DNA from 2 places in the Micromonospora sp. AB353 genome. Region 2 is predicted to be linked to the other one. Evidence: riboswitches for the same ligand, from Rfam matches in the RefSeq annotation. Region 2 holds a riboswitch; the other holds the start of a gene.
The links. Region 2 has a riboswitch for cyclic di-AMP ahead of ACPCK6_RS05070 (C40 family peptidase). Riboswitches for the same ligand answer to the same signal wherever they lie in the genome.
Positions count from the first base shown of each region.

Region 1: it holds a riboswitch for cyclic di-AMP, as region 2 does, so the genes downstream of both, ACPCK6_RS23980 (transglycosylase family protein) here and ACPCK6_RS05070 (C40 family peptidase) in region 2, are expected to answer to the same signal.

Region 1 covers NZ_JBMVFV010000074.1:9,662-13,372, forward strand. The annotation lists gene ACPCK6_RS23970 (M4 family metallopeptidase) at 1-109, shown strand, start outside; gene ACPCK6_RS23975 (YbaB/EbfC family nucleoid-associated protein) at 267-716, opposite strand; gene ACPCK6_RS23980 (transglycosylase family protein) at 902-1,546, opposite strand; cyclic di-AMP (ydaO/yuaA leader) riboswitch at 1,545-1,690, opposite strand; gene ACPCK6_RS23985 (LLM class flavin-dependent oxidoreductase) at 1,862-3,424, shown strand; gene ACPCK6_RS23990 (winged helix-turn-helix transcriptional regulator) at 3,472-3,711, shown strand, end outside.
Region 2 covers NZ_JBMVFV010000006.1:83,775-87,485, reverse strand. The annotation lists gene ACPCK6_RS05085 (ATP-binding cassette domain-containing protein) at 1-375, shown strand, start outside; gene ACPCK6_RS05080 (hypothetical protein) at 372-1,061, shown strand; gene ACPCK6_RS05075 (lysozyme family protein) at 1,152-1,775, opposite strand; cyclic di-AMP (ydaO/yuaA leader) riboswitch at 2,014-2,148, shown strand; gene ACPCK6_RS05070 (C40 family peptidase) at 2,162-3,193, shown strand; gene dcd (dCTP deaminase) at 3,258-3,711, opposite strand, start outside.

The DNA.
Region 1 (3,711 bases), on a different contig from region 2:
CATCTCGTCGCTCGCGGGCACCACGGCGACCATCTCGTTCAGCGGCGTGGAGGACAGCTCGTTGCAGACGTCCTTCGTCGTCGACGACACCGCGGTCACCCTGAGCTGACCGTGTCGTAGCGCGGCCGGTCGTCGTCCTCCCCGGCGGCCGGCCGCCTCGTCGTGCCAGGCCGGCCGCCTCGTCGTGCCAGGCCGGCGCCGCGTCGCGCGTGGCCGGCGCCGCGTGCGGTGCGGCGCCTCGTCGTGCCGGGGCGGGTGCGGTCGGGTCAGACCGCGCGCCCGGCCCGGGACGCGGCACCGCGGTCGCGGTGGATCCGGGCGGCCGCCTCGTGCATCGCGCGGCCGAACAGCTCGGCCTGGTCGCCCATGCTGCCGAGCCGGGCGGCGAGCGCGTCGGCGTCGGCCCGGGCCGACGCGCTGACCCGGTCGTCCAGCTCGGACAACGCGGCGTTGGCGGCGGTCACGAGGTGTCCGCAGAGGACGTCGAGAGGCTCGCCGGCCAGCTCCGGGTCGATCGTCACGGAATCGAGCCGGCCACCCTGGACGGCGACCGCGCGGACCCGGCCGCCGGCGGCAGTGCCCTCGGCGAGCAGCAGCTCGCCCGGCTCGCCGTCGGCGTGCGCCGAGGCCCGGGAGCGCATCGCGGTGAGCGCCTGCTGCGTGCGGGTCAGCAGCTCGTCGATGCTCGCGGCCGCCGAGAACGGGTCGTTGGTCATATCCGCGCTTTCTTCACGTCTTAGCCGAGCATGCGTGACCCTAGCAACCGGCTCCGACGAATCGCGGTCACCGGCCGGTCCGGGTCGCGTCCCGGCGCCGCGAGCAGGCCGGACACCGGCCACACGGCGTGTCGCGGACGGACGAGCGCCCGGCCGGGGCGAACCGGCCGGGCGCTCGGACGAGGTCAGCGCAGGCGCAGCAACTGACCGGGGAAGATCAGGCCCGGGTCGTCGCCGACCACTGCCCGGTTGCGCTCGTGCAGGGCCCGCCAGCCGCCGTCGACGCGCTGCGCCACGGCGATCTCCGACAGCGTGTCCCCGCGCCGGACCACATACTCCCCGGCGCCGGACGACGGCCGCGGCGCCGCCTTCGTCGTGGCGCGTTCCGGCGCCGCCTTCGTCGCGGCGGCCCGCTTCGGCGCCGCCTTCCTCGGTGCCGCCTTCGTGGTGGCCCGCTCGGACCGGGTCGCCGCGCTCGTCGAACCGCCCTTCTTGCCGCAGACCGGCCACGCGCCGATGCCCTGGCCGCGCAGAACCTTCTCCGCGACGCCGATCTGCTCGGACCGGCTGGCCAGGTCGGCGCGCGCGGCGTACTTCTGGCCGCCGTAACCGTTCCAGGTGGCGCGGGAGAACTGGAGCCCGCCGTAGTAGCCGTTACCGGTGTTGATCTTCCAGTTGCCGCCTGATTCGCAGCGCGCGACCGCGTCCCAGTTGACGCCCGCGCTCGCCGGGGCGGCCGGGCCGACGAGGGTAGCGGCCCCGACGGCGGCGCCGACCAGGACCGTTCCGAGAGCGGTACGGCGGCTTCGGGCTGAGTATTCAGTTGCCATGTGGATTCCTCCACGCCGACGAGGTGAGCTGTCGGGTTCGGGCCGAGGAGCCCGGCCGCCGGTGGCGGCTTCACCCCGAGGTGACGATGCACCGTGGAACGTGTGGTTCCCCCGCTCCCGCACGAGGTTCGGTTACCGGGGCCGGCGGCGGGATTTGGCGTTTCCGGCCCGTGGTGTCCGCGTCTGCGAACGAAACCGACGCTAGGGGCGATTTGCGACGATCGTCCACTTCTTGTGACGCTCTTCACCCGGCCGGGCGACCGGCGGCGGCGCTACGGTGGCAGGGCCAGGCAAGATCACGGGAGGGCTTGACGGATGACCGATCACGGACACGAGCTGACCTTCGGCGGCTTCGTCACCCCCGCCGCCGGGCAGCCCGACCAGGTGGTGGCGCTAGCCCGGCTCTGCGAGCAGGTCGGGCTGGACCTGGTCACGTTCCAGGACCATCCCTACCAGCCGGGCTTCCTGGACACCTGGACGCTGATGTCCTACGTGGCCGCCGCGACCGAACGTGTCCGCCTGGCCGGAAACGTCCTCAACCTGCCGTTGCGCCAGCCGGTGGTGCTGGCCCGCAGCGTCGCCAGCCTGGACCTGCTCACCGGCGGCCGAGTCGAGCTGGGCCTCGGCGCGGGCGCGTTCTGGGACGCGATCGAGGCGGCGGGCGGGCGGCGCCTGTCCCCCGGCGCCGCCGTCGAGGCGCTCGACGAGGCGATCCGGGTGATCCGCGAGGTCTGGGACACCGACCGTCGCGGCATGATCCGCGTCGACGGCGAGCACTACCGGGTGGTCGGCGCCAAGCGCGGTCCGGCGCCCGCACATCCGGTGGGCATCTGGGTCGGCGCGTACAAGCCGCGCATGCTGCGCCTGGTCGGCCGCGCCGCGGACGGCTGGCTGCCGTCCCTGTCGTACCTGCCGAAGGGCCCCGACGAGCTGCCCGCCCTGAACGCGCTCGTCGACGAGGGCGCCCGGGCCGCCGGGCGCGACCCGGCCGCGATCCGCCGCATGCTCAACGTGACCGGCACGTTCGCCCGCTCGTCGGCCGGTTTCCTCGCCGGGCCGCCGGAGCAGTGGGTGGAGGAGCTGGCCGGGCTCACGCTGGAGCACGGCATCACCACGTTCATCCTCGGCAGCGACGAGCCGCGCGCGATCCAGATCTTCGGCCAGGAGGTCGCGCCCGCCGTGCGGGAGCTGGTCGCCGCCGAGCGCGCCACGCACGCCGGCGGAACCCGCACGGCCGCCGACGAGCAGACCACCGCCGGCGGCCCGAGCACGCTCGGCGTCACCCCCACCCCCGACCCCGGGGTACGCCTGAGCGCGCGCCGCCCCTGGGACGAGTCCACCCGCCCGAGCGCCCCGCCGCCGCCGGCCGGGCACGTCTACCCGGCCCGGGGACAGGCCGCCGGGCAGCACCTGGTGGACGTGCACGACCATCTGCGCCAGGAGCTGGCCCAGGTGCGCGACCTGCTGGAACAGGTCAAGCAGGGCAGTGTCTCGCCGGGCCGGGCGCGAGCCGCGCTGAACGAGATGACCATGCGGCAGAACAACTGGACGCTCGGGGCGTACTGCGCGGCGTACTGCACGATGGTCACCCAGCACCACGGGCTGGAGGACGCCTCGATCTTCCCGCACCTGCGCCGCTCCGAGGCCGGGCTGGCGGCAGTGCTGGACCGCCTGGAGGAGGAGCACGTGGTGATCCACGGCGTGGTGGAGAGCGTCGACCGGGCACTCGTGGAGCTGGTCCGCCGGCCCGGCGACTTCACCGGGCTCCAGGAGGCGGTGGACCTGCTCACCGACACGCTGCTGTCGCACCTGTCGTACGAGGAGCACCAGATCGTCGAGCCGCTGGCCCGGCACGGATTCTTCCCCGGCCAGCTGTGAGGTAGCTGACTTTTGTTTTCCTAAGTCAGGTGGGTACCGTCGACGCCATGACGGACCTCCTCGCGCAGCGTGACTCCTGGTCCACCGCCAACTGCTCGATCGCCCGGGCGCTGGAGGTGGTCGGCAACCGCACCACACTGCTCCTGCTGCGGGAGGCCTCGTTCGGCACCCGCCGCTTCGACGACTTCGCCCGGCGGGTCGGCGTCAGCGAGCCGGTGGCCGCCGCCCGACTCAAGCAGCTCGTCGCCGACGGGCTGCTCGACCGGCGTCCCTACCGCGAGCCCGGG
Region 2 (3,711 bases):
GGCGGCACGGTGCTGGTCAGCGACCACCGGGGCGAGACGGTCCGGCTCCCGGGCGCTCGGCACCTGTCGGTCACCGGCGGCACGGTGACCGAGGAGGCGTCGTCGGGCGGCGCGGCCGTCGCCGTGGTCGAGCTCGCGGTGCCGGCCGCCGGGCTGGCCGCCGCCGTCGCCCGCCTGCGCGCCGACGGCCACCAGATCCTTCGGGTACGCGAACACGCCGTCCCGCCCCCGGCCACGCACCCGGTGCCGGCCTCCGCCGGCCCGTCGGGCACCGGCGGGCCGGGCGGCGCGTCCGCCGCTGGTTCCCCGGACCAGGCCGGTGCCGAGGCCGAGGGCTCCGCCCGGCCCGGGCCGGCGTCCGAGGTGACCCGGTGATCGCGCTGGTCCGGCTGCGGTTGGCCGGCTTCCTGCGTACCGGACGGGCGCTCGCGCCGGTCCTGGCCGGCCTGCTCGTCCTCGGCGTCCTCTACGGCGGTGGCCGGGCCCGACCGGCGGAGGCCTACGGCGTCTCCGCCGTGGTGCTGTTCCCGGTGCTGGCCTGGCAGACCAAGATCCTGCTGGACGTGGAACCCGACGTGCAGCGCCGGATGGCCCGGGTGGTGGCCGGCCCGGCCCGGGAACGGGCGGCCGGGCTGATCGCGGCGCTGGTGGCGGGGCTCGCCGTGGTGCTGCTGGCGCTGGCGCTGCCGTGGCCGCTGGGCGGGGTCACCGCTGCCGTCGGGCCGGGGGAGCGGCCGGTGCTCGCCGGGGTGGCCCTGGGGCTCTGGGCACACCTGCTCGCGCTGCCGGCGGCGGTGGCGCTCGGCGCGCTCGCCAGCCGGGCGGTGACGCGCAGCGCCGGCTACGGGGTCGCGGTGCTGGTCACCGGCGCGGTCGGGGTCGTGGTGCTCGGGCTGTCCGGCTCGGTCGTGCCGTGGCTGGCCCCGCCGGTGATGGCGACCGCGCGGGCGCTCACCGGGCCGGTCGCGGCCGGCGAGGGTCTGCTGCTGACCTGCTGGGCGGCGCTCTGGGCGGCGGTGGCGCTGACCGGCTACGCCTGGGCGCGGCGTACCCGGGCCTGAGCGACGGGTGACCGGGAGCACTCGGCACGATTTGGTGCTGCGGCGTACGTCGCGTAACCTGGTGCGGTAGTTCCACCCAAAGACCGCTGGTCACCGTGCTCCGGCACGGTCGAAGGTCCCGCGACGACGGGCGACCCGCGCAGGGCGGTAAGCGAAACTCGGTGTCACGCACGGCCCACCCAGCGCCTTCTGGTACGACGCCAGCAGCGCCGCGCCACCGCGGATGTTCGCGGCCGGGTCGGTGCGCAGCGTGCCCGCGTCGAGCCCGGTGAGCGCGGCGGCGGCGTCGAGCGTCTGGAGCGAGGCGGGCGGCAGCGGGGTCTCCCGCTCCGGTGCGGCGGCGGTGGCCGGGTCGAGCTTCAGCGGGCGGGAGTCGTCGCCGCGCGGGTCCTCGTCCTCGTCGACGTGGGCGCTGCCCGGCATGGCGAGGATGTGCGCGGCGTCGGTCAGGTGCATCGGGCCGTAGCCACCGCTGGTGCTCGGCTGTCCGGTGTGGGTGTCCCAGCGGGACTCCAGATAGGAGACGCCGAGCAGTACGTTCTGCGGCACGCCGTACTCGGCCGCGGCGGCGGCGTACTGTTGTTGCCTGTCGCTCGCGGGCGCGGACGTGTCCGGCGCGGCGGTCACCGGGCCGGTCGTCGCCAGCGCGGTGGCTGTCGCCACTGCGGCGGCGAGCAGTATCCGTCTGCCCGACGGCGGGGCGGAGAGGTGCATCGAACCTCCTGGACAGGGATGGGGGTCACTGCGTCTCCACCCTCACTCCGCACACCCGCGAGGGTCAATAGCTTTCCAGTGGGTAATCAGCCTTGAAAGAAAATTTCACCTCTATCCTCGGTGCGGCCCCGCATCGCGTACGGAGTGTCACGGCGCTGGAAGTTGCGGATCGATAACGGTGGTCCCTACTCTGGTGAATCGTCGGCCGCACGTCTCACCGTCCAACCCGGTCGGTGACGGTCCGACACCGCCGAGTCGCCTCCGGGCGAGCCGGGGAACCAGGTACCTGGGGTGAATCCGCAGCGATGCGGTAGGGCGGCTCCCTTCCCGCCCGAATCCGTCAGCTAACCCGGTAGGCGGTACGGAAGAAGGAGTACGGACGCCCGGTGGCACTCCATGCCCCGCGGCCGTCGTCGAGCCGGTCGGTCGACCGGTCCACGGCTGTGCCGCGTACCCGCTGGTCCCGCTTCACCACAGCCCTCGCCGCCCTGGTCGGCACCGCAGTCGTCCTGACCGGCGGCGCCACGGCGGCACACGCCGAACCCTCGGTCGCCGAGATCGAGGCCCAGATCGACCGCGACTGGAACAAGCTCGAACCGGTCATCGAACAGGTCAACGCCGTACGTGAGCAGCTCGCCGCGCGGCGCAAGCAGGCCGACGCGCTCGGCCGCCAGATCGCACCCCTCCAGGCCCGGGTGGACGCCGCCCTCGGCCAGGTCGGCGGGCTCGCCGCCGACGCCTACAAGGGCGACAACCTCTCCACAGTCAACGCGCTGCTGGGCAGCCGCTCGCCCGGTGACCTGGTCAACGGCCTGGAGCTGCTCGACCGCTTCGCGCACCGCCAGCACGAGCAGGTGCGCTCCGTCGCCGCGCTGCGCGACGAGCTGGCGGCGAAGAAGAAGCCGCTGGACGAGATGGTCGCCGGGCTGGCGCGTACCGAGGCCCAGCTCGCGGCGAAGAAGAAGCAGATCGACGCCGAGATCGCCAAGCTGGAGAAGCTGCGGCTCACTGTGTACGGCAAGGGTGGCGGCGGCCCGCTGCGCCCGGCGCCCTGTCCGTCCGGCTACCCCGGTGGCCCGGCCGGAGCGGCGGTCAAGTTCGCCTGCGCCCAGATCGGCAAGATCTACGTCTGGGGCGCGGCCGGACCGGACCACTTCGACTGCTCGGGCCTCACCATGGCCGCCTGGGCGAAGGGCGGCGTCTCGCTGCCGCACAGCGCACGCCAGCAGCACGGCGTGACGAAGCGGATCAGCCGGGCCGAGTTGCGCGCCGGTGACCTCGTCTTCTACTACGGCGACCTGCACCACGTGGCGATGTACGTGGGTGACGGCTGGGTGGTGCACGCCTCCCAGTCCGGCAAGCCGATCACCATGAAGCGGGTCGACGACGGCGACATCAACAGCTACGGCCGGGTGTAAGGAAGGGCCCCCTCTTAACGCCTCCGGTAGAGGAGGGGGCCCCTATTAACAACTGCGGGCGCGGTCAGCGCGTCGGCCAGGTGCGCCAGCTCTGCCAGGACCGGCTCGGCGTCGGACCGCGCTGCCCCTGGTAACGCGAGCCGTAGACGGCCGAGCCGTACGGGTGCTCGGCCGGCGAGGAGAGCCGGAAGATGCAGAGCTGCCCGATCTTCATGCCCGGCCAGAGCGTGATCGGCAGGTTCGCCACGTTCGACAGCTCCAGCGTGACGTGACCGGAGAAGCCCGGGTCGATGAAACCGGCTGTCGAGTGGGTCAGCAGCCCCAGCCGCCCCAGGCTCGACTTGCCCTCCAGCCGGCCGGCGAGCTGGTCACCCAGCGAGATCACCTCGAGCGTGGAGGCGAGCACGAACTCGCCCGGGTGCAGCACGAACGGCTGCCCCTCCGGCACCTCCACCATCGAGGTCAGGTCGTCCTGCTGGACCGACGGATCGATGTGCGTGTAGAGGTGGTTGTTGAAG